DNA from 3 places in the Streptomyces sp. NPDC048197 genome. Region 3 is predicted to be linked to each of the others. Evidence: riboswitches for the same ligand, from Rfam matches in the RefSeq annotation. Region 3 holds a riboswitch; each other region holds the start of a gene.

The links. Region 3 has a riboswitch for cobalamin ahead of ACGF4C_RS05395 (cobalamin biosynthesis protein). Riboswitches for the same ligand answer to the same signal wherever they lie in the genome.
Region 1: another riboswitch for cobalamin. It lies ahead of metE (5-methyltetrahydropteroyltriglutamate--homocysteine S-methyltransferase); the one in region 3 lies ahead of ACGF4C_RS05395 (cobalamin biosynthesis protein).
Region 2: another riboswitch for cobalamin. It lies ahead of cobN (cobaltochelatase subunit CobN); the one in region 3 lies ahead of ACGF4C_RS05395 (cobalamin biosynthesis protein).

Annotation. Positions count from the first base shown of each region.
Region 1 covers NZ_JBIDAJ010000005.1:194,730-204,278, reverse strand. The annotation lists gene lspA (signal peptidase II) at 1-8, shown strand, start outside; gene ACGF4C_RS09650 (SpoIIE family protein phosphatase) at 124-2,691, shown strand; cobalamin riboswitch at 2,742-2,917, shown strand; gene metE (5-methyltetrahydropteroyltriglutamate--homocysteine S-methyltransferase) at 3,103-5,451, shown strand; gene ACGF4C_RS09640 (VOC family protein) at 5,519-5,920, opposite strand; gene ACGF4C_RS09635 (hypothetical protein) at 5,966-6,463, opposite strand; gene ACGF4C_RS09630 (sensor histidine kinase) at 6,618-7,871, shown strand; gene ACGF4C_RS09625 (LuxR C-terminal-related transcriptional regulator) at 7,856-8,503, shown strand; gene ACGF4C_RS09620 (STM4015 family protein) at 8,558-9,439, shown strand; gene ACGF4C_RS09615 (penicillin-binding transpeptidase domain-containing protein) at 9,458-9,549, opposite strand, start outside.
Region 2 covers NZ_JBIDAJ010000001.1:642,020-651,568, forward strand. The annotation lists gene ACGF4C_RS02890 (precorrin-2 C(20)-methyltransferase) at 1-1,576, opposite strand, end outside; gene ACGF4C_RS02895 (precorrin-8X methylmutase) at 1,573-2,205, opposite strand; gene cobG (precorrin-3B synthase) at 2,202-3,647, opposite strand; cobalamin riboswitch at 3,863-3,991, shown strand; gene cobN (cobaltochelatase subunit CobN) at 4,028-7,681, shown strand; gene ACGF4C_RS02910 (DUF4097 domain-containing protein) at 7,728-8,495, opposite strand; gene ACGF4C_RS02915 (DUF1876 domain-containing protein) at 8,712-8,984, shown strand; gene ACGF4C_RS02920 (LCP family protein) at 9,151-9,549, opposite strand, start outside.
Region 3 covers NZ_JBIDAJ010000003.1:11,916-21,464, forward strand. The annotation lists gene ACGF4C_RS05385 (caspase family protein) at 1-1,709, opposite strand, end outside; gene ACGF4C_RS05390 (hypothetical protein) at 1,715-2,140, opposite strand; cobalamin riboswitch at 2,342-2,477, shown strand; gene ACGF4C_RS05395 (cobalamin biosynthesis protein) at 2,607-3,593, shown strand; gene ACGF4C_RS05400 (cobyric acid synthase) at 3,590-5,191, shown strand; gene ACGF4C_RS05405 (putative cobaltochelatase) at 5,247-7,391, shown strand; gene cobO (cob(I)yrinic acid a,c-diamide adenosyltransferase) at 7,391-7,990, shown strand; gene ACGF4C_RS05415 (cobyrinate a,c-diamide synthase) at 8,007-9,392, shown strand; gene ACGF4C_RS05420 (VOC family protein) at 9,389-9,549, shown strand, end outside.

The DNA of each region.
Region 1 (9,549 bases), on a different contig from region 3:
GGGCCTGATCCGGCCGCCCGGCGCCGTTCGGCCGCACGAGGCCCTCGCGCACCCTCGGTAGTGGAGTGCTTGCGTCGGGTCACCGTCTTAGCCGCCGGGCCCGCCTCTGCGCACACTGGAGGTATGGGCCGGTCGACCGTGCGCGAGGAGACGGCGGAGCGCGACGACCTGCTGGCGGCAGCCGTCGTCAAGGCCGTTCAGGGGGCGGGCGCCTACGCCGGAAGCGTCTTCCTGCGCTCCCGCGACCGCCGCTCCCTGGTGCTCGCCGCGACCTGCGGGGTGCCGCCGTCCCTGCTGGGCGGCTGGGGCCTCGTTCCGGTGAGCAGCCCGATACCGGTCGCGGTCGCGTACGGCTCCGGGCGCACCATCCACCTGACCGACGCCGACGAGACCATGCGCCGCTACCCCCAGCTCGCGGTGGCCCTGCCGTATGCCTTCGGCTCCTGCTCCGTACCGGTGGGCGCGGGCGGGGAGGCATTCGGTGCGCTCGCGGTCGTATGGGCCGCGCCGCCCGGCAGCGACGGTCTGACCAAGACGCAGCGGCGCCATCTGCGGGCCGTCGCCAACCGCCTCGGCGCGTCCCTGGCGGCCTTGCGTGACCGCACCGGCGACCCCCTGGAGGGCGAGGCGGGCACGGCCCCGGTCGAGACCCCGGCCCCTTCCGCCCCGGCCGTCCGGGCCGGCCTGTTCGACTGGGACCTGGCCGCGGGCACCCTCACCGCGGACGGCGATTTCTGCGCGATCTTCGGCCTCGACCCCGAAGCCTTCGACGCGCGGGCGGACACCCTGGCCTCGCGTCTCCATCCCGGTGACCGGGCCGCGTTCCGCGCCGCGGCCCGTACGGCGGCTGCCGAGGGGCGGGTCGTGTCCCGGACCCTGCGGGTACGTGAGGGCGCGGGCGCCGGGCCGGGCGGTGGCGCGGAAGGTGGCGGTGAGGGGCACGGCAGCAGCGAGGGGTACCGCACCGTGGTGCTCTGGGGCCGGGTCCCCGATCTGCCGGACGACCGGGCGCGCGCCCACCTCGTCGGAGTGGTCGTCGACGCACGGGCCGGCCGCGCGGCGGCCGCGGCGGTCGAGCGCCTGCGGGACGGACTGTTCTCCCTCACCCCCGACGGCCGGGTCAGCTACGCCAACCGCAGCCTGGAGCAGTTGCTGGACGTCAGCGACGAGGAGGTGGTCGGGCAGTGCCTGTGGGACGCCCTGCCGTGGCTCTCCGACCCCGCGATCGAGTATCAGCACCGGTCCGCGATGGTCTCGCAGACGCCGACCTCCTTCCTCGTCTGCCGCCCGCCCGACCAGTGGCTCGCCTTCTCCCTCCACCCCGACCCGAGCGGCGTGACCGGCCGGGTGGTCCCCACCGGCCGCCCGGACGCCGCACCGGAACCCGCCGGGCCGCCCACCGCGACCGCACCGCCACAGCCGGCCGCATCGCCGGCCCCTTTGGCCCCCTCCACCACCGCGGCCGCCGCACCGGCCCGGCTGGGCGTCATGTACCACGTCCTGCAACTGGGCAGTGCGCTGACCGAGGCGGTCACCACCCACCAGGTCTGCGAAGTCGTCGCCGAGCAGCTCCTCCCGGCGTTCGGCGGCCAGCAACTCGCCCTCTACGCGGTCCGTGACGGCACGATGCAGCTGATCTTCCACACCGGCCACCACGAGGGCTTCCTCGACTGGCTGGACGGCATGCCGCTGCACGCGCCGCTGCCCGGCACCGAAACCCTGACCTCCGGCGTCCCGCTCTTCATCGAGTCGCAGCAGAGCCTCGCCCAGGGTTACCCCGGCATCCCGGTCGGCGGAGTGAACTCCTGGGCGTACCTCCCGCTGATCGCCTCCGGCCGCCCCGCCGGCACCTGTGTCCTCGGCTTCGACGAGATCCACCACTTCACGGCCAAGGACCGCAGCGTGCTCACCGCGCTCGCCGGCCTGATCGCCCAGGCCCTGGAACGCGCACGGCTCTACGACTCCGAATTCGCCCTCGCCCGCGGCCTCCAACAGGCCCTGCTGCCGCACCGGCTCCCGGTCCTCCCCGACCTGCGGACGACGGCCCGTTACCTCCCCTGCACCAGCGGCATGGACATCGGCGGTGACTGGTACGACGTCATCCCCGCCGCCGACGGCGTGTCCCTGGTCATCGGGGACGTCGAGGGACACAGCATCGCGGCGGCCGCCACCATGGCCCAACTCCGCAGCGCAGTACGGGCGTTCGTCGCGGTGGGGCACGCCCCCGGCGACGTCCTGGCGGGCGCCAATCGCACCCTCATCGACCTCGGCACCGGCCTCCTCGCCAGCTGCTGCTACCTCCACCTCGACCCCGCCGGCCACCGCGTCCGGGCCGTCCGCGCGGGTCACCCGCCGCCGCTGCTCCGCCATCCAGATGGGCACACCGACGTACTGGACCTGGAGACCGGCCCCCTCCTCGGCGTGGACCACGCCAGCGACTATCCGCAAACCCCCGTCGACCTGCCACCCGGCTCCGCGCTCGCCCTCTACACCGACGGCCTGGTCGAAGAACGCGGTACCCCCATCGACGTGGGCATCGACCACCTCCGCGCCTCGATGGCCCACGCCCGTGCCGACTCCCTCGACGAACTCGCCGACCGCCTCCTCCACCACGCCCAGCGCTCCTCCTACCGCGCCGACGACATCGCCCTCCTGCTCACCGAATACCGACCGGCCGCGACGGGCCGATAGCCACGGAGGGGCGTTAGGCTGGTCGGGCAGCTGGTTCGCCCTGTCCGCCAGGCAGGCGTGTCGTAAGAGGGAACCCGGTGGGATTCCGGGACTGCCCCGCAGCGGTGAGTGGGAACGAGCGCCGTCATACGCACTGGACCCGGACGGGTCTGGGAAGCGACGGCCAGTAGGTGTCCGCCTTTCGCAGTTCGATGGGTGGATGTGCCCGCGAGTCCGAAGACCTGCCCGTTGCCCGCGCGTGAGGGATCACGTGCGGACGTTCCGGTGACCTTCGAGGGCGGGTCGGCGTACAGACCGGGCAGTGGTCTGCAGTGACAACTCCGCAACTGCTCCGTCCGGTTCGTTCGTCCTTCGCGCCTCCGTTCCGTCTCCGGGATCCGTAGGAGACAAGCTCGCGAAGGAGAGTTTCTTGTGACCGTGACAGCGACAGGGGCAGGGGCCGGGAAGTCCGCGGCCGCGACCGTTCGGGCCACCGTGTACGGCTACCCCCGGCAGGGCCCGCGACGGGAGCTGAAGAAGGCCGTCGAGGGGTACTGGAAGGGCCGGGTGACCGCCGACGCGCTCCGGAGGACCGCCGCCGAGCTCCGCAGCGCCAACTGGCGGCAGCTGGCCGACACCGGCATCGACGAGGTCCCGACCGGCGACTTCTCGTACTACGACCATGTCCTGGACACCACCGTCATGGTGGGCGCGATCCCCGAACGCCACCGGGACGCCGTCGCCGCCGACCCGCTCGACGGCTACTTCGCCATGGCCCGCGGCACCCAGGACGCCGCGCCGCTGGAGATGACCAAGTGGTTCGACACCAACTACCACTATCTCGTCCCGGAGTTGGGCCCGGGCACGGTGTTCACCACCGACTCGGCCAAGCAGGTCGGTGAGCTGCGCGAAGCCCTCGCACTCGGCCACACCCCGCGCCCCGTCCTCATCGGCCCCGTCAGCTACCTGCTGCTCGCCAAGCCCGCGCCCGGCGTCGCCGCCGGCTTCGAGCCGCTCACCCTCCTGGACCGCCTGCTGCCGGTGTACGCCGAGGTCCTCGCCGACCTGCACGCGGCCGGCGCCGCATGGGTACAGCTCGACGAGCCCGCCCTCGTCCAGGACCGCACCCCGGCCGAACTGAACGCCGCCGAGCGGGTCTACCGAGAGCTCGGCGCCCTCACCGGCCGGCCGAAGCTGCTGGTCGCCTCGTACTTCGACCGCCTGGGTGAGGCCCTGCCCGTACTGGCCAGGACCCCGGTGGACGGGCTCGCGCTGGACTTCACCGGGGCCTCGGCCGCCCAACTCGACGACCTCGCCGCCGTCGGCGGACTGCCCGGCAAGCGGCTGGTCGCCGGCGTGGTCAACGGCCGGAACATCTGGATCAACGACCTGGAGAAGTCGCTGTCCACCCTCGGCACCCTCCTCGGACTCGCCGGCCAGGTCGATGTCGCCGCGTCCTGCTCCCTCCTGCACGTCCCCCTCGACACCGCCGCCGAACACGACATCGACCCGCAGATCCTGCGCTGGCTGGCCTTCGCCCGTCAGAAGACCACCGAGGTCGTCACCCTGGCCCGTGGTCTCGGCCGCGGCACCGAAACCATCGCCGCCGAACTCGCCGCCAACCGCGCCGACCTGGCCTCCCGTGCCGCTTCGCCGATCACCCGCGTCCCCGCCGTACGTACCCGGGCCGCGGCCGTCACGGACCGCGACACCCGCCGCTCGCAGCCGTACGACCGGCGGGCCGCCGCGCAGCGCGCCCAGCTCTCGCTGCCGCTGCTCCCGACGACCACCATCGGCTCCTTCCCGCAGACCGGCGAACTGCGCACCGCCCGGGCGGACCTGCGGGCCGGCCGCATCGATACCGTCGCCTACGAGGAACGCATCAAGGCCGAGATCCAGGAAGTGATCTCCTTCCAGGAGAAGACCGGGCTCGACGTCCTGGTGCACGGCGAGCCCGAACGCAACGACATGGTCCAGTACTTCGCCGAACAGCTCTCCGGCTACCTCGCCACCCGGCACGGCTGGGTCCAGTCCTACGGCACCCGCTACGTCCGCCCGCCGATCCTCGCCGGTGACCTCGCCCGCCCCGAGCCCATGACCGTGCGCTGGACGACCTACGCCCAGTCGCTCACCGGCCGCCCCGTCAAGGGCATGCTCACCGGCCCGGTCACCATGCTCGCCTGGTCCTTCGTCCGCGACGACCAGCCGCTCGCCGACACCGCCCGCCAGGTCGCCCTCGCCCTGCGCGATGAGGTCAACGACCTTGAGGCGGCGGGGACTTCGGTCATCCAGGTCGACGAGCCGGCACTGCGCGAGTCCCTTCCGCTGCGCGCCGACGCCCGCCCGGCGTACCTGGCCTGGGCCACCGAGGCGTTCCGGCTGACCACCGGCGGCGTACGCCCGGACACCCAGATCCACACCCATATGTGCTACGCTGAGTTCGGCGACATCCTCGCCGCCATCGAGGACCTCGACGCCGACGTCATCAGCCTGGAGGCGGCCCGCTCCCACATGCAGATCGCCGGCGAACTCGCCGCGGCCGGCTACTCCCGCGAGGCCGGACCCGGCGTCTACGACATCCACTCGCCCCGCGTCCCCGATGCCGACGAGGCGGCGGCCCTGCTGCGCAAGGGGCTTGCGGCCCTCCCGCCGGAGCGGCTGTGGGTCAATCCGGACTGCGGCCTGAAGACCCGCGGCTGGGCCGAAGTGCGCGCCTCCCTGGAGAACCTGGTCACCGCGGCCCGCCACGTCCGCGCCACGCTTCCCACCAGCTCCTCCTGAGCACCCGGTGAGCGAACCCCCCGTCCGGTGCGGCATCGCGAGGGCGCCGGACGTGGGGCCCGGCGGCTCATGAGCCGCTGCCGTCGAGGTAGTGCGCGCGCCCGTCGTCGTCGACCTCGAACGGCCCGGGCGGAATGACGCAGAATGCGTTCCCCTCGGGATCGGCCATGACCAGGAAGCCGCCCGCCGCATACGCGTCGAGCAGCCGGCCGCCGAGCGCCTCGATCCGCGCCTGCTCGGCGGCCGGGTCCGCCGACGCCAGGTCGAAGTGGAGGCGGTTCTTGCCGCAGGTGGGCTCGGCGACCTTCTGGAAGCCCACGCCCGGGCCCTCGCCACGGGCGAGCCAGACATAGGGGCCCGTTCTGGCCGCGATCGGTCTCCCGAGGAGCTCCGCCCAGAACGAGGCCAGTCGTTCCGGGTCCACACAGTCGATTATGAGGTCCTTGATCTTCGGATGAGTGCCTGCCATGCCTGGATCTTGGCAGGCACCACGGCGTTGTCAGAAGATCCCTGCCTAGGAGCTCTTGGGGAAGGCAGCCCGCAGGCGGGGCCCGTTGCTGACGAAAGCGGCTGCGGCGAGGGGGAGGGCGGCGGCGGCCTGGATCAGGGCGAACCACGGCGGACAGATGCCGGGGATCAGGTCGACGCCGACGATCACGATCGGCATGAGCACCGAGAGGATGCGCACGCGGAGATAGGCCCACCGGGTTCCCCGTGCGGCGAGGACGGTCATCCAGTAGATCACCGCGGCGCTCGCGAGCACTCCGCCCGAGCGGCCCCACAGGAACGAGGTCACCGGATGTCCCGTCATCGCGAGGACGGCGACCGTGATCAGCACGGCGGAGCTGAGCGCACCGTAGGCCGCGACGAGCTTCTTCAGCGTGCCGAAGTCCCGCCGGGTGCGCGGAGGGTGGAGGTGGCCCGCCACGGCCGAGGGCCGGCCGGTGGTGCCCCGGCCGTGCGTGCCGGCGGTGTGTGTGCTGGTGTCGTTGGTGCTTCGTGTCGTCGTCATGGTGTCGACGCTACGGAGCGCACGAGGGGCGCGGTATGCGCCTGGACCTACGGGTGAGTGGGGCCAGACCCACTACCGGGCCGGTCCGGCGGGGATCAGGCTGTGCGCAGCGCAGAGTGCAAGCACTGGCGGGGAGAAGCGACAAGGGATGGTCATGCGAAAACTGGGGTTGTGGCTGGCGGGTGCCGGGGTGGGGTTCGTCCGGGCGTGTGGGGTGGCGGCTGTCAGCTTGCTGGTGCCGGCCGTGTGGGCCGCCGTCGCGCTGGGGGTCTGGTGGGCGGGGAACCCGTGGGCGTGGACAGCGGTGTTCGTGTGGGCGGGCATCGGCACGTTCGCCGTGTCCCGGCCGCTCTGCCGGGCGGTCCGCCACCTCGTCGCGCAGTGGACGGGCACCGTCATCCCCGCCGGGTACCGGCAGGCCGAGCCGGTGGTGCGGATGTCCACCGGATACTGGTGGAACGGGTTCTCCTACCGGCGCAGCAGCCGGGACGCCCGCCAGGAGCAGCGGTGGCGGCTCTGGTGGAGCGATCCCGCGACCTGGCGCGACCTGCGGTTCCTGGCGGTCGCACCGCTTACCATCGGCGTGACCGCGGCCGTCCCGCCGGCCGGAGTCGCGGCGGCGGTCCTCGGCCTCGGCCGCTCGGAGCTCCCCTTGCGCCTGGCCGGGGTGCTCGGCCTGGTCCTGGCCGTCGCGAGCGCCCCGTACGCCTGGCGGACCGTCGAGCCGGTGGCCGTCCGCTTCCTGCGCCCGTCGCCGGCGATGGCGCTGGCGGACCGGGTGGACGAGCTGACGGCCCAGCGCGCGGACACCACCGTCGCCCAGGCGGCGGAGATCCGCCGGATCGAGCGGGACCTGCACGACGGCGCGCAGGCCCGCCTGGTCTCGCTCGGGCTCTCCCTGGCGACCGCGGAGAAGCTGATGGAAACGGACCCCGACCGGGCCAAGGCGCTGATGCGGGAGGCACGGGCCGGCGCCGCCACGTCACTGACCGAACTGCGCGAACTGGTCCGGGGCATCAACCCGCCGGTGCTCAACGAACGGGGGCTGATCGACGCCGTGCGCGCCCTCGCCCTGGACAGCTCACTGGAAGCGGACGTCCACGCCGACCTCCAGCTCCGCCTGGACCCGCCGATCGAGTCCGCCGTCTACTTCGGTATCGCCGAACTGCTGACCAACGCGGTCAAGCACGCCCGTGCGACCCGGGCCCGGATCTCCCTCGCCCTGGACGGCACCGGCCTCGTCGTCGAGGTGGCGGACGACGGCCGCGGCGGAGCCGGCGAGCGTGCCGGTGGCGGACTCGCGGGGCTGCGCCGCCGTCTCGCGGTCTTCGACGGCACCCTGGAGATCAGCAGTCCGGCAGGCGGCCCGACCTGCGCGAGAATGGTGGTGCCATGCGAATCGTTGTAGCCGAAGACCTCTACCTCCTGCGTGACGGAATGGTCCGCCTCGTCGAGGCGTTCGGACACCAGGTGGTGGCGACCGCGGCCACCGGACCCGAGACGCTCGATGCGCTGCTGACATGGCGGCCGGATGTGGCCGTCGTCGATGTCCGCATGCCGCCGACGCAGTCGGACGAGGGCCTGCGGGCCGCTCTTGCCGCCCGCCGCGAACTGCCCGGGCTGCCGGTCCTGATCCTCTCCCAGCACGTGGAACAGCTCTATGCCCGCGAGCTGTTGGCCGACGGCGCCGGCGGCATCGGCTATTTCCTCAAGGAGAGCGTGTTCGACGCCGATCAATTCATCGATGCGCTGGCACGCGTGGCCGGGGGCGGGACGGCGATGGACCCGGCCGTCATCGCCAAACTGCTGTCCAGCGGCTCCTCGAACCGCCGCCTGGAACGGCTCACCGAACGCGAACATTCCGTGCTCGGCCTGATGGCGGAAGGACTGTCCAACCAGGCCATCGGCCAGCGGCTCTTCCTCAGCGACAGCGCCATCAGCAAATACACCACCTCCATGTTCGGCAAACTCGGCATCACCGATGACGACAACAACAACCGCCGTGTCCTCGCGGTCCTGGCGTATCTGAACAAGGCGTGAACGGGAGCATTGATGCACGGAAATCAGCGCACTGGGGAATTCCACGGCCAATTGGTGACGGAGTTCGATCCGGACGGTGCTGCCGGTACCGACCCACACGGACGGGCCTGGCATCTCAGCGCGGCGGTCTCCGGACCGCCCGGATTCCCTGAGGTCTTCGAGCGCTTCGTGCAGAGCGTCGACACCACCCGGGTGACCACACTGGTCCTGGGCTTCACGGGCTTCGACGGCCCGGCCGCCGCCACGCATCTGCTCGATGCCGCGGAGCGGTTCCCGCGGCTGCGGGCGCTGTTCCTCGGGGACGAGCAGGACTTCTCCTGCATCCACCAAACCGACCTCACACCCGTCCTCGAACGCTTCCCGCTGCTGGAAAGGCTGGACGTGCGGGGAAAGCAGGGGTGGGAGCTGAGCCCGTTCCGGCATACCGCGCTGAAGACCTTGCGCTTCGAGTCCTGCTGTTTGCCGTCCGGCGTGCTGCGGGCGGTGGCGGCCAGCGACCTGCCCGGGCTGGAACGGCTGGACCTCTGGCTCGGGGTCGATGACGGCGAGGGCGAGGTGGCCGACGCATTCGACCTGGCGCCGATCCTGAGCGGTGAGCGGCTGCCCGCGCTGCGGTCCCTCGGCCTGGAGAACAGCGACATCCAGGACGAGATCGCCGAGGAGGTCGCGAAGGCCCCCGTCGTACCCCGTCTGCGGTCGCTGAGCCTGGCGTTGGGCATGCTCACCGACCGGGGCGCGGAGAGTCTCCTCACCGGCCGGCCGCTGACCCACCTGGAGCGGCTCGACCTGCATCACCATTTTCTCTCCGGCGCCATGATGGAGCGGCTGCGGGCCGCCCACCCGACCACGGACGTCGACCTCAGCGGGGCCCGTGGCGAACTCCACGGTCCCTTCGGCGAGGCCTACAACCTGGTCGCGGACGGACGGGACTTCTGAGCCGGGCAGCCGCTGCCGTCATGAGGGATCGGTGGGCACGGCGCTCAGCAGGTCGCGGATGACGGGACCGGCCGAGCCGCCGCCGGTCACGCCCTGTTCGACGACACAGG
Region 2 (9,549 bases), on a different contig from region 3:
CCGTGCCGTCGTCGCGTCGTACCTTCTGCGTCTGGGACGAGCCGATGATCAGGAGGGTGCGCATGTCGACCTGGGTGGGGTCGAGGTCGGCGAGGGGGACGGTGCGGACGGATTCCCCGGGGCCGCCGATGTCGCGGGCGAGGATGACCGGGGTGTCCGGGGCGCGGTGTTCCAGGAGGAGTTCGCGGGCCTTGGCCACCTGCCAGGTGCGGCTGCGGGAGCCGGGGTTGTAGAGGGCGAGGGCCAGGTCGGCGGAGGCGGCGGCATGGAGGCGTTCGGCGATGACCTCCCACGGCTTGAGACGGTCGGAGAGGGAGATGACCGCGTAGTCGTGGCCGAGGGGGGCACCGGCGCGGGCGGCGGCCGCGTTGGCGGCGGTGACGCCGGGGAGGACGCGGACCGGGATCGAGCGGTACGGGTCCTGCGAGGCGACTTCCAGGACTGCTGTCGCCATGGCGAAGATGCCCGGGTCGCCGCCGGAGACCACGGCCACCCGGCGGCCGCGGCGGGCCAGGTCCAGGGCGAGTTCGGCGCGTTCGGACTCGACCTTGTTGTCGGAGGCGTGGCGGCGCTGGCCGGGGCGTACCGGGACGCGGTCCAGGTAGGTGGTGTAGCCGACCAGGTCCTCGGCGGCGGCGAGGGCGCCGCGGGACTCGGGGGTGAGCCAGAGGGGGCCCGCCGGGCCGGTGCCTACGACGACCACTTCGCCCAGTTCGTCCAGCTCATCCAGCTCGCGTACCTCACCCAGCTCGCCTGCTCCCCGTGCGGACGCCGGGGTCTTGGAGGGCTGCGGTGCCGACTGGGCCGCGATGCGGCTGGGGACGACCGTGACGGAGAAGTAGGGGACGGTGTCGGAGTCGATCGCGGCGAGGTCGGCGGTGCGTTCGCCGGGCATCGTCGCGCGTTCGACGTAGTGGGCTTCGGGGAGGCGGCCGGCGCGTTCCATGGCGCGGCGGACGGTCGGGAAGGTGCGGCCCAGCTTCATGACCACGGCGGTGTCGGTGGAGGCCAGGCGGGCGGTCAGTTCCTCCTCGGGCAGCGTGCCGGGGAGGATCGTCAGGACCTCGTCGGCCTCCGCGAGCGGCTTGCCCAGGCGGGCCGCGGCGGCGCTGATCGAGGTGACGCCGGGGATCACCTCGGTCGGGTAGCGGTGCGCGAGCCGCTTGTGCATGTGCTGGTAGGAGCCGTAGAAGAGCGGGTCGCCCTCGGAGATGACCGCCACCGTGCGGCCGGCGTCGAGGTGCGCGGCCAGGCGCTCCGCGGCCTCCTCGTAGAACTCGTCGAGCGCGCCGCGGTAGCCGCCGGGGTGGTCGGTCGACTCGGTGGTGACCGGGTAGACCAGCGCCTCCTCGATGTGGTCGGCGCGCAGGTGCCGGGCCGCTATGGAGCGCGCGATCGAACGGCCGTGGCGGGCGCTGTGGTAGGCGATGACGTCGGCCTCGGCGATGACGTCGACGGCCCGCACGGTCATCAGGGACGGGTCGCCGGGGCCGAGGCCCACGCCGTAGAGACGGCCGGTGGTCCCGGTGCGGGCGCCCGTGCCGGTGCCGGTTTCCTGCTGCTCGCTCACGCTCACTCTTCCTCGCTAGCCAGGGCGTTGAGGGCGGCCGCGGCCATGGCGCTGCCGCCGCGCCGTCCGCGCACCACGATGTGGTCCAGCTCCGACGGATGGGCGATGAGGGCGTCCTTGGACTCCGCCGCGCCGATGAAGCCGACGGGTATGCCGATCACGGCGGCCGGGCGGGGAGCGCCCTCCTCGATCATTTCGAGGAACCGGAAGAGGGCGGTCGGGGCGTTGCCGAACGCGACGACGGCGCCCTCCATGCGGTCCCGCCACAGTTCCAGGGCCGCGGCGCTGCGGGTGGTGCCCATCCGGGCGGCCAGGTCCGGCACCGCGGGGTCGGCCAGCGTGCAGAGCACCTCGTTGCCGGCCGGCAGCCGCTTGCGGGTGACGCCGCTGGCGACCATGTTGGCGTCGCAGAGGATCGGCGCGCCGTCACGCAGCGCCTTGCGGGCGGCGGTCACCACACCGGGGGTGAAGGCCAGATCGCGTACGAGGTCGACCATGCCGCAGGCGTGGATCATCCGGACCGCGACCCGGCTGACGTCGGCGGGCAGGCCGGCGAGGTCCGCCTCGGCGCGGATGGTGGCGAAGGACTGGCGGTAGATCTCCGCACCGTCCTTCTCGTAGTCGAACGCGGTCACTCTGGCCTCGTTTCTGGCGTTCCTGGTGTTGCGGGTGGTGCGGATGGTGCCGGTACTGCGGATGACGCGGGGGTTGCTGTCGCTGTCGGTGTGGTCGGTGTTGCTGTCGCCGGCGGCGTCGGCCGCGGTGTGTCCGGGCCGACGACCGCGACCCGGTATCCCGCCTCCGTCGCCAGTACGTCGATCCAGGTGCCGTGCGGATGCCCGCAGCGGCGCTCGCAGCCGGACCAGTAGAGGGGGGCTGACGGTGGCACGGGAATGGATGCGGGGAGGCCTGGTGGCAGGGGTACGCCCGCCTCGACCGCGGCCGTCACGTCCGCGCGGACGTCGGTGAGGGACTTGGCGCAGCCCGGTCGGCCGGTGCAGGCGCCGATGCGGTGCCAGGGGGAGGACGGGTCGGTGACCAGGCCGGCGGCGGACAGTGCGCGGAGGCGGGGCGCGGCCGCGGCGGCCGGCAGGCCGGGGACGACGATGCCGCGCCACGGGGTGAGGCGGAGTCCGCCGGATCCCTCGTCGGCCGCGAGGGAGGCGAGCAGCCGCCACTGGGCCACCGACAGCCTGCCGAGCGGCGCCAGTACGGACAGCGCGCGGCGGCCGTCGCGGCCCTCGATGATGCCGGGGGCGGAGGAGTCCGCGTGGCGGACCACTGGCTCGGCCACACCTTCCCCCTCCGCCACGTACGACGCCTCGATGCCCGCCGCGCGCAGCCCCGCCGCCACGTCCCGCGCCGACAGTGCGTGGCCCTCGGGGAGTTCACGCACCCGCCAGGCGCCGGTGCCGCCGGCCGCCGCGGCGGTCAGGAACGTCTCGGCGGCGGCCAGTGCCGCGCGCGGTGCGTCCGGGCCGGCGATCCGCAGCGCCGCCGGGTCGTCGCCGACCCGCAGCAGCGCCCCGCCGCCGGCCGCCCCGTCACCCGTGATGCCCGATTCTGCGACCAAGGTCACATCGCCGCCGAGCGCCGCCACATCGCCCCGCCCGTCGTCCAGGACGAACAGGAAGCGGCCGGACAGCGCAGGTGCGGAGTCGCTCGCGCACAGCAGCTCGTCCAGCCGGCGGGCCCACCACCGCACGTCAGCAGGGGTGTTCCGGTCCAGTCCGGCCAGCGGGGAGGCGAGGATGTTGCGGATGCGTTCGTGGCGTTCGGAGGGCAGCAGGCCGGCGTCGTGCAGCAGCTCGGCGAGGCGGCCGCCGCAGCCGTCCGGCAGGCCGCGCAGCTCGACGTTGCCGCGCGAGGTCAGGGACAGCCGGCCGTCACCGAGCAGGTCCGCGGCATCGGCCAGCGCGTGCGCCTGACGAGCCGTCAAGTCACCGGCGGGGATGCGTACTCGGGCGAGATGGCCGTCGGCGGCCGGATGCAGCCGCAGTGCTCCCGGGCAGGCGTCACCGCGGGCCCGCACGGGCGGCTCGGCCCGTCGGGGCCGTGGTGAGGGGGAGGGCGGCATGGCGGCGAGCATACCTACGACGGTGCGCGACCGATCCGGGGCGGATCCGGCCATGAAACGGACGAATCCGGCCACCGCGGCACGGGCCGCGAAGGCCCGCGTCCCGGGCGTGCGGAAGCCGCCGCCCGCGGTGTCGCCCCGCCCCCGCCAAGGCCCGCTTACCTCCTCCGCCCGCAGCCCTTACTATGCAGGTCGGCGGGTCGGCTGACCCGTCGGACGCCAGCGACGGCGCCGGGCCCTTCGGCCCGAGGGAGGAAGCCCGGTGAGAATCCGGCGCGGTCCCGCCACTGTGAACCCGGCCGGTGCCGGGTGAGTCAGGAACTCCCGCCGTCCTTACGACCACCCGGGGCGCGGACACCCCGAGGAAGGCCAGCGCTCGCATGCTGCATTCGTCCGGGGACCACCCCGCGGCCCCCCGAATCCTGCTGCTGTCGACCTCCGACACCGACCTGCTCAGTGCCCGCGCGGCCACCGGCCCGGTGGCGTACCGGCTCGCCAACCCCGCCCGCCTCGACGTCACCGGTCTGCCCGACCTGCTCGACGGCACCGACCTCGTCGTCGTACGCCTCCTCGGCGGCATCCGCGCCTGGCAGGAGGGCCTCGACCTGCTGCTCGCCCAGGACCAGCACCGGCCGGTGGTCGTCCTCACCGGCGAACAGGCCCCGGACGCCCAGCTCATGGAGCAGTCCACGGTCCCGGTCGGCATCGCGGCCGAGGCGCACGCCTACCTGGCGCACGGCGGCCCCGGCAACCTCGAACAGCTCGCCCGCTTCCTCTCCGACACCGTGCTGCTCACCGGCCACGGCTTCGAACCGCCCGAGCCCGCCCCGACCTGGGGCCACCTGGAGCGCCCGGCCGCCGACGGCACCGGCCCGGTCGTGGCCGTGCTCTACTACCGCGCCCACCACATGAGCGGCAACACCGGCTTCGTGCACGAACTGTGCGCGCAGATCGAGACGGCCGGCGGCCGCCCGCTCCCCCTCTACGTCGCCTCGCTCCGCGCCCCCGAGCCCGAACTCATCGACGCGCTGCGGACCACCGACGCCATCGTCACCACCGTCCTCGCCGCCGGCGGCACCAGGCCCGCCGAGGCCGGCGCCGGCGGCGACGACGAGTCCTGGGACGCCGGCGCGCTGGCCGCCCTCGACGTCCCGATCCTCCAGGCGCTGTGCCTGACCGGGCCGCGCAGTGCCTGGGAGGAGAACGACGAGGGCCTCTCGCCGCTCGACGCCGCCTCGCAGATCGCCGTGCCCGAGTTCGACGGCCGGCTGATCACCGTCCCGTTCTCCTTCAAGGAGGTCGACGAGGACGGCCTCCCGGTCTACGTCGCCGACCCCGAGCGCGCCGCCCGGGTCGCCGGCATCGCCGTACGCCACGCCCGGCTGCGCCACCTCCCCAACGCCGACAAGCGCCTCGCGCTGGTGCTCTCCGCCTACCCCACCAAGCACTCCCGCATCGGCAACGCCGTCGGACTGGACACCCCCGCCTCCGCCGTCGAACTGCTGCGGCGGCTGCGTGCGGACGGCTACGACTTCGGCGACGAGAGCGCCGAGCCGGTGCCCGGCCTCGCATCCGGTGACGGCGACGAGCTGATCTACGCCCTCATCGAGGCCGGCGGCCACGACCAGGAGTGGCTCACCGAGGAGCAGCTGGCCCGCAACCCCGTCCGCATCCCGGCCGCCGACTACAAGCGCTGGTACGCCACCCTCCCGGAGGACCTGCGCACTTCGGTGGAGCAGCACTGGGGGCCGCCGCCGGGCGAGATGTTCGTGGACCGCACCCACAACCCCGACGGCGACATCGTGCTCGCCGCGCTGCGCCGCGGCAATCTGCTGGTCCTCATCCAGCCGCCGCGCGGCTTCGGCGAGAACCCGATCGCGATCTACCACGACCCCGATCTGCCGCCCTCGCACCACTACCTCGCCGCCTACCGCTGGATCGCCGCTTCCCGCGAGGACGGCGGCTTCGGCGCGGACGCCATGGTTCACCTCGGCAAGCACGGCAACCTGGAGTGGCTGCCCGGCAAGAACGCCGGCCTGTCCGCGGCCTGCGGCCCGGACGCCGCCCTCGGCGACCTCCCGCTCGTCTACCCCTTCCTGGTCAACGACCCCGGCGAGGGCACCCAGGCCAAGCGCCGGGTGCACGCCACCCTCGTCGACCACCTCGTCCCGCCGATGGCCCGCGCCGACTCCTACGGCGACATCGCGCGCCTGGAGCAGCTGCTCGACGAGTACGCGCAGATCTCCGCCATGGACCCGGCCAAGCTCCCGGCCATCCGCGCCCAGATCTGGACGCTGATCCAGGCCGCCAAGCTCGACCACGACCTCGGTCTGGAGGAGCGCCCGGACGACGACGGCTTCGACGACTTCCTGCTGCACGTCGACGGCTGGCTGTGCGAGGTCAAGGACGCCCAGATCCGCGACGGTCTGCACGTCCTGGGCGCCGCGCCGGCCGGTGAGGCCCGGGTCAACCTCGTCCTGGCCATCCTCCGCGCCCGGCAGATCTGGGGCGGCACCTCCGCCCTGCCCGGCCTGCGCGAGGCCTTGGGCCTCGACGAGTCCGCCGCGACCCGCACCACCGCCGACGAGGCCGAGGCCCGGGCCCGCGCCCTGGTCCAGGCGATGGAGGACGCCGGCTGGGACCCGGCCGCGGTGCCCGGCGTGGCCGCCGGCCACGGCCCGCAGGTCGCCGACATCCTCGACTTCGCCGCCCGCCAGGTCGTCCCGCGGCTGGCCGCCACCACCGACGAGATCGACCACGCCGTACACGCCCTGAACGGCGGTTTCGTCCCGGCCGGCCCGTCCGGTTCGCCGCTGCGCGGGCTGGTCAACGTGCTGCCGACCGGCCGCAACTTCTACTCCGTCGACCCCAAGGCCGTCCCCTCCCGGCTCGCCTGGGAGACCGGCCAGGCCCTGGCCGACTCCCTGCTGGAGCGCTACCGCACCGACAACGGCGACTGGCCGCAGTCCGTCGGCCTGTCCCTGTGGGGCACCAGCGCCATGCGCACCAGCGGCGACGACGTGGCCGAGGCCCTGGCGCTGCTCGGTGTCCGCCCCGTATGGGACGACGCCTCCCGCCGCGTCACCGGCCTCGAAGCCGTCCCGCTCGCCGAACTCGGCCGCCCCCGCATCGACGTCACGCTGCGCATCTCCGGCTTCTTCCGCGATGCCTTCCCGCACGTCACCGGCCTGCTGGACGACGCGGTACGGCTCGCCGCCGGCCTGGACGAACCGGCCGAGGACAACTTCGTCCGCGCCCACACCCAGGCCGACCTGGCCGCCCACGGCGACGAACGGCGCGCCACCACCCGCATCTTCGGCTCCCGCCCCGGCACCTACGGCGCCGGCCTGCTCCAGCTGATCGACTCCCGCGACTGGCGCACCGACGCCGATCTCGCCGAGGTCTACACCGTCTGGGGCGGCTACGCCTACGGCCGCGGCCTGGAAGGGCGCCCGGCCCGGGACGAGATGGAGGCCGCGTACAAGCGGATCGCGGTCGCCGCCAAGAACACCGACACCCGCGAACACGACATCGCCGACTCGGACGACTACTTCCAGTACCACGGCGGCATGGTGGCGACGGTGAAGGCCCTGCGCGGCGGCCAGGCGCCGGCCGCCTACATCGGCGACTCCACCCGTCCCGAGACCGTCCGGACCCGCACGCTGGTCGAGGAGACCTCCCGGGTCTTCCGCGCCCGGGTGGTCAACCCCCGCTGGATCGAGGCGATGCGCCGCCACGGCTACAAGGGCGCCTTCGAACTCGCCGCCACCGTGGACTACCTGTTCGGCTACGACGCCACCACGGGCGTGATCGCCGACTGGATGTACGACAAGCTCGCCCAGACCTACGTCCTCGACGCCGAGAACCGCGCCTTCCTCCAGGACGCCAACCCGTGGGCACTGCACGGCATCGCCGAACGCCTCCTGGAAGCGGAGTCCCGCGGTATGTGGGAGAAGCCGGACGCGGAGACCCTGGCCGCGCTGCGGGACGTCTTCCTGGAGACCGAGGGCGAGCTGGAGGGCGGCGAGGAGTAGCCCTCCCGGGTGCCCGGCCGTCGGCCGGGCACCGGCAGGTCACGCCTCACGCCGCCTTCGCGGTGATGTCCCCGTTCGTGGTGGTCAGGCTCAGCCGGTAGCGGCCCGAGGGGTCGTCGGTCAGGCCGATGTGCTTCGCGCCGTTGCTGGTGGACGCGGAGATGTCGTAGCGGCCCTTCGGCATCTGTACGGTGACCGAGCCGTTGGAGGTCTTCGCGCGGACGTCCTGGGGCCGGGCCGGGGTCAGGTCGATCGCACCGTTGGACGTCTCGGCGGTGATGTGCCCGCCGGACAGGCCGCGTCCGGTGATCGCACCGTTGCTGGTCCGTACGTCGACCGGGCCGGTGACGCCGTCGAGATCGACCGCCCCGGAACTGGTCGTCACCTTCACCGCGCCGACCTGGCTCAGGTGCACCGCCCCGTTCGAGGTCTCCCCGCTGACCGGGATGCCCGCCGGAAGCTTGATCGTGTACGTCACGGAGCAGGCGTCACCGCAGCCGCCGAGCACCAGCACACCGTCCTCGACCCGGTACGTCGCCCCCTCCGGGCGGTCGTCGTGGTACTCCACCGAGCGGTGCAGCGAGACCGCGTCGCCGTTCTTGCCGCCGCCCTCGCCGCCGCGGACCGTGACACCGCCCGAGTCGGAGTCCAGCCGGACGGCCGTGATCTTCTTCGACACCACGGCGTCATCCTCGAACGTCTCCCCCGGCAGCAGACCGCAGGCACTGATCCCGCACACCCCGACGACGGCGGCCGCGGCGGCCGCGAAGGTGCGGCGGGGGAGGCGGGCGCGGTGGTGGTGGCGGTGCGGCATGAAATCCCCCGGAAAGAACGGCAGTTGGTGGTCGGAAGAGGCGGGCCGCCGGGCGGCCGCGAAGAACGAGACTAAGGCGGCGGCGGGGGCGTGGACCATGGGGAAAACCCGAGAGTGGGGGTGCAGAAAGCTGCAGGTGCGGCCCGCGGGCCCCGGTGCGAGGATTTTTGTGGGGGCGGTTCATGTGCTGCGTACGGGCGGATGAGGAGGCTTCCGGTGACTGCCACGAAGACATGGAACGCCGAGATCAGCATCACCGAGACCGGCAGCGAGGTCCGGGCGGAGGCCAGGCTGCGCGGCAAGGAAGGCGGCCAGATGGTCGGCCAGGGCTCGGCCCGCTGCAACCCCGCGGACGAGAACGTTCCGGCCATCGGCGACGAGTTGGCCGTGGCCCGGGCGATGTCGGACCTCAGCCACCAGCTGCTGCAACGGGCGGCGCACGACATCGAGGTGCACACCGCCCGGCCGGTGGAGCGGCTGCAGGCGTGAGGAACACACAAGGCTGACGCAGGGCTGACGCAGGGCTGCCGCAGGGCCGAGGCGCACGGCCGAGGCGCACGGCTGAGGTGCAGGCCTGGGCGAAGGCGCAGGTGAAGGCGAGACCCCGGACGCGCTGTGCTGGTGGCACGGCGTGCCGTCCGGGCGCGTACGAGTGCTAGCCGCCCATCAACGCCGTGAAGTCCGGGCCGATGGTCAGCGTCACCGCGCCCGCTGCCGCATCGGCGGACCGGGTCGGCTTCAGGCCCGGGAGGCGGGCGGCGAGGACCTCGCTCTGCGGCTGGAGGGAGCCGGAGTAGGTCAGCGTGGTCCGGTCCGTCGCCGGGGCGTTGCCGGTGCCGATGACCGTGAAGCCGAGCCGCCGCAGCTGCTCCGCGGCGGTGGCGGCCTGGCCGGAGGTGCCGGTGCCGTTGAGGACGCGTACCCGCACGGAGCGCGCGGTCATCGGGTTCTTGGCGGCCTCGGCGAACTTCGCCTTGCCGGCCGCGCCGATCTCGCGGTCGTGGGCGAGGTCGCTGAACAACTCGCCGGCCTGCGGGTACTGCCAGATCACATT
Region 3 (9,549 bases):
ATCGCCCGGCCGAGGTTGTAGTCGGTCAGGGACTTCTCGGAGACCAGCGGTGCCGAGCGGTCGCCGCGGCCGGCGCCGGCGGGGGCCTGGCCGGTGGCGGTGGCAGTGGTGTCGGGGCCGGGGCCGGTGGCCGGGCGCAGTGAGCACAGCAGCTCGGTGCTGTCGGCGTACTGGCTGCCCGGGGCGGAGAGCCGCTGCTCGGCGCCCTCGGCGAGGGCCGGGTCCGGGGAGCCGGCGGAGCCGATGTGCGAGCCGTCGTTGGCGAGGTAGAGGCCGATGGTGTGCAGCAGGCCGGTGCCGGACAAGACCGGGCTGGGGCGCAGCAGTTTGAGGTCCTGGTGGCCGCTGTCGGTGCCGGTGAGCAGGTCCTGCCAGGAGGCGCCCACCCTCTGGACGTCGGCCGGCCGCTTGCCGGCGGGGATGCCGACGACCAGCGGGCTGTAGGCGACCGGCCCGGTGTTGTGCAGCGTCGCCGGGGAGCCTGTGGCGGGCATGCCGCGGCGGGCCTCCTCGTAGTCGGCGGTGGATTCGGGGATCCACAGGTCGGGTTGCGGGCCGGGCCGGTAGAGCGGATCGGTGCCCTTGTCGTCCGGCTCGCCCGGGCCGGTGCCGCGGGCCTCGCCCTGCCAGCGGACGGCGGCGGCGAAGCCCTGGTCGATCTGGTCCTTGGCGGCGGAGTAGACGGTGATCTGGGCGCGCCGGCAGCCCGCCGGGAGGTCGCCCTCGCCCTGCAGCGGGCGGGTGTTGGCCTCGGACATCTCGTAGTCGAACGCGGCCTGGCGCAGGGTCGGTTCGGCCTCCGGCGCGGTGAGCAGCCGCAGTTCGAGGGCGGGCGGGCAGTTCGGCAGCGGCTGCAGCAGCTGCCGGACGACGAGTCCGGTGGCGATCAGGACGAGCACGGTGAGGCAGGCGAGCAGCGGTTTCAGGCGGGGCCGGACGTACTCGTTGAAGTGGCGGCGTAAGCGGGCCCGGGGCGGGGTCGGCAGCGGGACCTCGGGGGTGGCGAAGGACAGTACGACGTCGTCGACGGTGTTCTGTTTCGCCGACCGGGGCTCCCACACGTCGCCCATCGGCGTCCGCTCACCGGCGAGCCGGACCCGCAGCTCCCGTACCAGGTCCTCGAAGGTGACGAACCGCCTTCCAGGGATGCCGTTTTCCAGGATCTGCACCAGGGCCCGGTTGAAAACGGTGCCGCCGGCCGGTTCCTCCCCGCTGAAGATCCGGCGGTTGGGCTGGGCGGCCATCAGCAGCGACATGGGTTTGCGGTGGGCGCCGAAGGCGCCGCCGGCGTTGCCCGCGTAGCAGCACTCCAGGATGATCACGATGCGTTCGGCGCGGGCGCTGTCGAGGCAGGAGAGCACCGCGTCCTGCCAGGAGACGGTGGTGTGGCTCTGCCGGGACACCGAGGCGCCCACCATCAGCTGCAGGTCGCCGCCGTCGCTGCCGACCCAGCCGTGGCCGGCGAAGTACACCAGCAGCAGGCCGCGGGCCTCGTCGACGACGGTCTTGAGCGCCTGGCTCAGCTCCTCGGGCTCGATCGGCTCGCAGAACCTGACCTCGTCGGTGGTGAACAGGTCGGTGGCCGTCAGGGCGCGGGCCAGCTTGGCGGGGTTGTCCCGCACCGCGGGCAGGTCGTCCAGCGTGGCGTAGTCGTGGACACCGATCAGCAGCGCCCGGTTGGTCTTTCCCCGCGCGTCGTATTCGGACATCCGGCTCAGTCCTCGCCGGTGCTGCCACTCTCGTGCGCCGGGCTGCCGGGATCGGGGCGTGCGGGACCGCCGTCGCCGACGACCTCGACGGCGGGTTCCTCGCCGGCGGCGCGCTCCTCCTTGCGGCGCCGCAGCCATTCCCGCACGGCGATGCTCATTCCCTTGGCGACCTCGGTGACGATCGCGCCGACGATGACCAGGATCAGGTCGTCCACGCCCACGGCCATGTCGGCGGGGCCCGGTTCGTCCCCGCCGTCCGTGCGGTGCGGGGGCTGCGGCCGGTGTTCCCAGGTGTGTTCCCGGCGGCTCAGCCAGGGTTCGCGCTCCAGCCAGGCCCGGAGGTCGTCGAGGTCCTGCTGCGGATTGTCCGTCCCGGTGACCCTGAAACGGATCTCCTGACGGTCCTCGTGGTGGTCGACGTGCTCCGGCATCCCCCAGCCCCCTTCCGGCGGCCCCTTCGCCACCGTGCACCAGATAGTGACGTGGAATCAGGGACGGGGGCAACCGTCCGTGACGCCACCGCCACCCTGTGGCGTGCGCCACAGGGCCTGCCATCGGGCAGCGTCGCAGGTCAAGGGCGAGTTGACGGGCCTCGCGGACCGTGGTGGACTGCCGGGGCCAATCGGCGACAGATGAGGAAGTCCGGTGAGAATCCGGCGCGGTCCCGCCACTGTCACCGGGGAGCGTTCCTCCGACGAGGGCCACGGTCCGTACCGACGTACGGGCGGGAAGGCCGGGGGACACGCCGATCCGGGAGCCAGGAGACTCTGGTCGCCGTCACGTCGAGCCAGGGCGAGGACCCTGAGTGAGGACACAACGCCATGCCCGGCCGCCCGCCCCGCCCCCCACTGCCCGCTGCCGCAGGGCCCCTTCGAGGACCGACGGCGGCCTGATCCGATGCGCGGCGAACACGCGGGATATGCGTGCGGCGCGGCTCTCGGCTTCCTCGGCGACCTGATCGCGGCGGACCCTCGGCGCGGCCATCCGGTGGCCGCGTTCGGCCGGGCCGCCGCCGCCGTCGAGCGCCGGCTGTGGCGCGACCACCGGGGCCGCGGCGCGGCCCACGCCGTGCTGTGCGCGGGCGGTGCGGCGGCCGGCGCGGCGCTGCTGGAGCGGGCCGTACGGCACCGCCGCGGCGCCCGGGTGGCGCTGACCGCGGCCACCGTCTGGGCGGTGCTGGGCGGCACCTCGCTGGGCCGGGAGGCGCGGGCCGTCGGCGGTGCGCTGGAAGCGGGCGATCTGGACGTGGCACGGGAGCGGCTGCCGCATCTGTGCGGCCGCGATCCCGAGGCGCTGGACGGGCCGCAGATGGCCCGCGCGGTGGTGGAGTCGGTGGCCGAGAACACCTCGGACGCGGTGGTGGGCGCCCTGGTGTGGGGTGCGTTCGGCGGGGTGCCCGGTCTGGTGGCGTTCCGGGCGGTGAACACCCTGGACGCGATGGTGGGTCACAAGTCCGCGCGCTACCGGCGGTTCGGCTGGGCGGCGGCCCGGCTCGACGACGTCGCCGGCTGGCCCGGCTCCCGGCTGACCGCCGCGCTGACCGTGCTCGCGGGCCCCGGCCGGCGCGGTGCGCTGGCGGCCTGGCGGGCGGACGGCGGGGCGCATCCGAGCCCCAACGCGGGCCCGGTGGAGGCGTCGTTCGCGGGTGCGCTGGGCGTGCGGCTGGGCGGCACGCTGGCGTACGGCGGACGGGTGGAGCACCGTCCGGTGCTCAACGGTGCGGCGCGGCCGCCCGTGGTGGCGGACATCGAGCGGGCGGTGCGGCTCTCGCGGCGGGTGAGCGCGCTGGCGCTGGTGGCGACGGTGGCGGGACGGCTGACGGCGGGCGCGGTACGGCAGAAGGTCGCGGGCAACAGGGGCACGAGCGGGAGGAAGCGCCGGTGAACGGGCAAGGCGGGACGGCCGGGGGGCTCGGCGGCGGGCTGCTGGTCGCCGGTACGACGTCCGACGCGGGCAAGAGCGTGGTGACGGCGGGGATCTGCCGCTGGCTGGTCCGGCAGGGCGTGAAGGTGGCGCCCTTCAAGGCGCAGAACATGTCGCTCAATTCGTTCGTCACCCGGGAGGGCGCGGAGATCGGCCGGGCGCAGGCGATGCAGGCCGCCGCGGCCCGGGTCGAACCGACCGCGCTGATGAACCCGGTCCTGCTCAAGCCGGGCGGCGACCGCAGCAGCCAGGTGGTGCTGCTGGGCAGGCCGGTGGGTGAGATGAGCGCGCGCGGGTATTTCGGTCGGGCCGGGGGGTCGTCCCCCGGGGAGACGTCGCACGCGGGCGGGCGGGAGCAGTTGCTGGGGACGGTCACCGACTGCCTCACCGAGCTGCGCCGCACGCACGACGCCGTCATCTGTGAGGGCGCGGGCAGCCCCGCCGAGATCAATCTGCGCCGCACCGACATCGTGAACATGGGCATCGCCCGAGCGGCCCGGATACCGGTCGTGGTGGTCGGCGACATCGACCGCGGCGGCGTCTTCGCGTCCTTCTTCGGCACCACGGCGCTGCTGTCGAAGGAGGACCAGGCGCTGGTCGCGGGGTACTTGGTCAACAAGTTCCGGGGCGATGTGACGCTGCTGGAGCCCGGTCTGGACATGCTGCGGCAGCTGACCGGGCGGCCGACGCTGGGCGTGCTGCCGTACGCGCACGGGCTCGGCATCGACGAGGAGGACGGCCTCCGCGTCTCGCTGCGCGGCACGGTGCGGGAGAGCGTGGTGGCCCCACCGCACGGCGCGGACGTGCTGCGGGTGGCGGTCTGCGCCGTCCCGCTGATGTCGAACTTCACCGACGTGGACGCGCTGGCCGCCGAACCGGGCGTGGTGGTGCGGTTCGTGGACCGGCCGGAGGAACTGGCCGACGCGGACCTGGTGGTGCTGCCGGGCACCCGCGGCACGGTCAGCGCGCTGGCCTGGCTGCGCGAGCGCGGGCTGGCGGACGCGGTCGCCCGGCGGGCCGCCGAGGGCCGCCCGGTGCTGGGCATCTGCGGCGGCTACCAGATGCTCGGCGAGCACATCGACGACGAGGTCGAGTCGAGGGCGGGCGCCGTCGAGGGCCTCGGGCTGCTGCCCGTACGGGTCCGTTTCGCGGTGGAGAAGACGCTCGCCCGGCCGGTGGGCGAGGCGCTCGGCGAGGCGGTGGAGGGCTACGAGATCCACCACGGCGTCGCCGAAGTGACGGGTGGGGACGCGGCGTTCATGACCGACGGCCGGGGGAACGCTCTCGACGGCTGCCGGGTCGGCTCCGTATGGGGCACGCACTGGCACGGTTCGCTGGAGAGCGACGCCTTCCGCCGGGCCTTCCTGCGGCGGGTGGCGGCGGACGCCGGCCGGGCGTTCGTCCCGGCCCCGGACACCCGCTTCGGCGCGCTGCGCGAGGAGCAGCTGGACCGGCTGGGCGATCTGATCGAGGAGCACGCGGACACCGGAGCGCTGCTGCGGCTGATCGAGAAGGGGGTGCCGGAGGGGCTGCCGTTCGTGCCTCCGGGGGCGCCATGAGGGGTACGCAAGGGACGGGACATCGGCCGGCCGGCGACGTGGAGGACGACACAGCATGACGAGCGCGCACAACACCACCTGGCAGTACCCCTTCACCGCGGTCGTCGGCATGGACGACCTGCGGCTGGGGCTGCTGCTGAACGCGGTGAGCCCGGCGGTCGGCGGGGTGCTGGTCCGCGGCGAGAAGGGCACCGCGAAGTCCACCGCGGTGCGCGCCCTGTCGGCGCTGATGCCGGCCGTGGACGTGGTGGCCGGCTGCCGCTTCGCCTGCGCCCCCGCCGCGCCCGACCCCGGCTGTCCCGACGGGCCGCACGGGTCCGGTGCCGCGGAGAGCCGTCCGACGCGGATGGTGGAGCTGCCGGTCGGCGCCTCCGAGGACCGCCTCGTGGGCGCCCTGGACATCGAACGGGCCCTGTCGGAGGGCGTGAAGGCCTTCGAGCCGGGTCTGCTGGCGGACGCGCACCGCGGCATCCTGTACGTGGACGAGGTCAACCTGCTCCACGACCACTTGGTCGATTTGCTGCTGGACGCCGCCGCCATGGGTGCCTCCTACGTGGAGCGCGAGGGCGTCTCCGTCCGGCACGCCTCCCGTTTCCTGCTGGTCGGGACCATGAACCCCGAAGAGGGCGAGCTGCGGCCGCAGTTGCTGGACCGGTTCGGGCTGACGGTCGAGGTCGCGGCCTCCCGGGAGCCGGCGCAGCGGGTGGAGGTGGTCCGGCGGCGGCTGGCGTACGACGCCGATCCGGCCGGGTTCGTGGCGCGCTGGGCGGCCGAGGAGGACGCGCTGCGGCAACGGATCGCCGCGGCGCGGGAGTTGCTGCCGGAGGTGGTGCTGGGCGACGCGGCGCTGCGGCAGATCGCGGCGACCTGTGCGGCGTTCGAGGTGGACGGGATGCGCGCGGACATCGTGATGGCGCGGACCGCCACCGCGCTGGCCGCGTGGGCCGGGCGGACGGAGGTCCGGGAGGAGGACGTGCGGCAGGCGGCGCTGCTGGCGCTGCCGCACCGCCGGCGCCGCAACCCGTTCGACGCCCCGGGCCTCGACGAGGACAAGCTCGACCGGACGCTGGAGGAGTTCGCCGGGGAGGACGACCCGGCGGACGGCGGGGACGATCCGGAGCCGGACGGTCCGGACGGCGGGCCCGACGGGGGCGGTCCGGGCGGCGGGCTGCCGCCGCAGGAGGGCGGTCCCCAGGAGGGCGGCCCCCAGGAGGCGTCGGTGCCGCCGGGGGACGGACTGCCGCAGCAGCGTGAGCAGGAGGCCCCGCAGGCGCCCGAGTCCGTGCCCGAGGCGTCCGGGGACGAGGCCGGGGCCCGGCCGCAGCCGCCGGGCGGTGCGGCCGCGGAGAGGCCGGCGGTGGCGGCCGACGAGCCGTTCAAGGCCCGGCGGCTGGACGTGCCGGGGCTGGGCGAGGGCGCCGACGGCCGCCGCTCCCGGGCCCGTACCGCACACGGCCGGACGACCGGGGCCCGCCGTCCCCAGGGCACGCTGGGCAAGCTGCACCTGGCGGCCACGGTGCAGGCCGCGGCGCCCCACCAGAAGGCGCGCGGGCGGCACGGCACCGGGCTGCTGGTGCGCCGGGACGATCTGCGTGAGGCGGTGCGCGAGGGGCGGGAGGGCAATCTGGTCCTGTTCGTCGTGGACGCCTCGGGATCGATGGCGGCGCGCAAGCGGATGAGCGCGGTCAAGGGCGCGGTGCTCTCGCTGCTGCTCGACGCCTACCAGCGGCGCGACAAGATCGGCATGATCACGTTCCGGGGCGCCGGCGCCGAGGTCGCGCTGCCCCCGACGTCGTCGGTCGAGGCCGGTGCGGCGCGGCTCGCGTCGCTGCCCACCGGGGGCCGCACCCCGCTGGCCGAGGGGCTGCTCGCGGCGCACGACGTGCTGCGGGTGGAGCGGATGCGGGACCCCGCGCGCCGCCCGCTGCTGGTCGTCGTCACCGACGGGCGGGCCACCGGCGGCCCCGAGCCGCGCATCCGGGCCGCCCGCGCGGCGCGGCTGCTGGCCGCCGACGGCACCGCCTCGGTCGTCGTGGACTGCGAGGCCGGGCCGGTACGGCTGGGCCTGGCCGGTGAGCTGGCCCGGGACCTCGCCGGCACCGCCGTCACCCTCGACGCACTGCGCGCGGACAGCGTCTCCGCGCTCGTACGCACCGTTCAGGGCACAAGGACCGTTCACGGCAACAGGAAGGCCGCGTAATGCCGCAGGGACAACCGTCCGTCGTACCGAACGACGGGCTCACCACCCGCCAGCGCCGCAACCGGCCGCTGGTGCTGGTCCACACGGGTCTGGGCAAGGGCAAGTCGACCGCCGCCTTCGGGCTGGCGATGCGGGCCTGGAACCAGGGCTGGCCGGTCGGGGTGTTCCAGTTCGTGAAGTCGGCGAAGTGGAAGGTCGGCGAGGAGCGGGCGCTGCGGGTGCTCGGCGACTCCGGTGAGGGCGGCACGGTCGCCTGGCACAAGATGGGCGAGGGCTGGTCGTGGGTGCAGCGCGACTCGCAGTTCAGCAACGAGGAGGCGGCCCGCGAGGGCTGGGAGCAGGTCAAGCGGGACCTCGCCGCGGAGACCTACAAGCTGTACGTCCTCGACGAGTTCGCCTACCCGCTGCACTGGGGCTGGGTGGACACCGACGAGGTGGTCTCGGTGCTGCGCGACCGGCCCGGCACCCAGCACGTGGTGATCACCGGCCGGAACGCCCCGCAGGCGCTGTGCGACGTGGCCGACCTGGTCACCGACATGACGAAGGTCAAGCACCCGATGGACGCGGGCCAGAAGGGCCAGCGGGGCATCGAGTGGTGAGCAAGGTGGGTGCAGCATGAGCGGCGCGGGCGCCGTTCCCCGGCTGGTGATCGCCGCACCGTCGTCCGGGGCCGGGAAGACCACCGTGGCCACCGGTCTGATGGCGGCGTTCGCCGAGGCGGGACTCGCGGTCTCGCCGCACAAGGTGGGCCCGGACTACATCGATCCGGGCTACCACTCCCTGGCGACCGGCCGCCCGGGCCGCAACCTCGACGCGTACCTGTGCGGTCCGGACCGGGTCGCGCCGCTGTTCCTGCACGGGGCGGCGGGCGCGGACCTGGCGGTCGTCGAGGGCGTGATGGGGCTGTTCGACGGGGCGTCCGGCATGGGCGAGCTGTCATCGACGGCTCAGGTGGCGAAGCTGCTGCGGGCGCCGGTGGTGCTGGTGGTGGACGCCTCCTCGCAGTCCCGGTCGGTGGCCGCGCTGGTGCACGGCTTCGCGTCGTGGGACCCGGAGGTGCGGCTGGCCGGGGTGATCCTGAACAAGGTCGGTTCGGACCGGCACGAGGCGCTGCTGCGGGAGGCGATGGAGTCCTCCGGCGTGCCGGTGCTGGGTGCGCTGCGGCGGGACGGCCGGGCCGGTACGCCGTCCCGGCACCTGGGGCTGGTGCCGGTGGCCGAACGCCGGGCCGAGGCCCTTGCGTCGGTGCGGGAGCTGGCCGCGCGGGTGCGCGAGGGCTGCGACCTGACGGCGCTGCTGGCGCTGGCGCGGACGGTGCCGGAGCTGCCGGACGCGCCCTGGGACCCGGCGGCGGAGGTCCGGGCGGACGCGTCCGGGGACCGGCCGGTGATCGCCGTCGCGGGCGGCGCCGCGTTCACGTTCGCGTACGCCGAGCACGCCGAGCTGCTGACCGCGGCGGGCGCCGAGGTGGTGCCGTTCGATCCGCTGCGGGACGAGCAACTGCCGCCCGGTACGCGCGGGTTGGTGATCGGCGGCGGCTTCCCGGAGGTGTACGCGCCGGACCTGTCGGCGAACGCACCGCTGCGCGCCGCGGTGGCCCGTCTGGCCGCCTCGGGGGCGCCGGTGTCGGCCGAGTGCGCCGGGCTGCTGTACCTGTCCCGGGCGATCGACGGGAAGCCGATGTGCGGGGTGCTGCCCGCCGAGGCCCGGATGACCGAACGCCTCACGCTGGGCTACCGGGAGGCGGTGGCGCTGGCGGACAACGCGCTGGCCGCGGCCGGGACCCGGGTGCGCGGTCACGAGTTCCACCGCACGGTGCTGGAGCCGGGTGCGGGCTCCCGGCCGGCCTGGGGGCTGACGCACCCGGAGCGGCGGGTGGAGGGCTTCGTGACCGGCGGGGTGCACGCCTCGTACCTGCATGTGCACTGGGCGGCGGAACCGTCGCTGGCGGCGCGGCTGGTGGCGGGCGCGGCGCGCCGGGCACCGGTGGCCGCACCATGACCGGCGGGTCGGGTACGGACGGGCCGCCGGCCGTCCTCGACCACCTCGTCCTCGCCACCCCCGATCTCGCGGCGACCGTCGCCGAGGTGGCCGCACTGACCGGCGTACGGCCGGTGCCGGGCGGCAGCCATCCGGGCCGCGGGACCCGCAACCATCT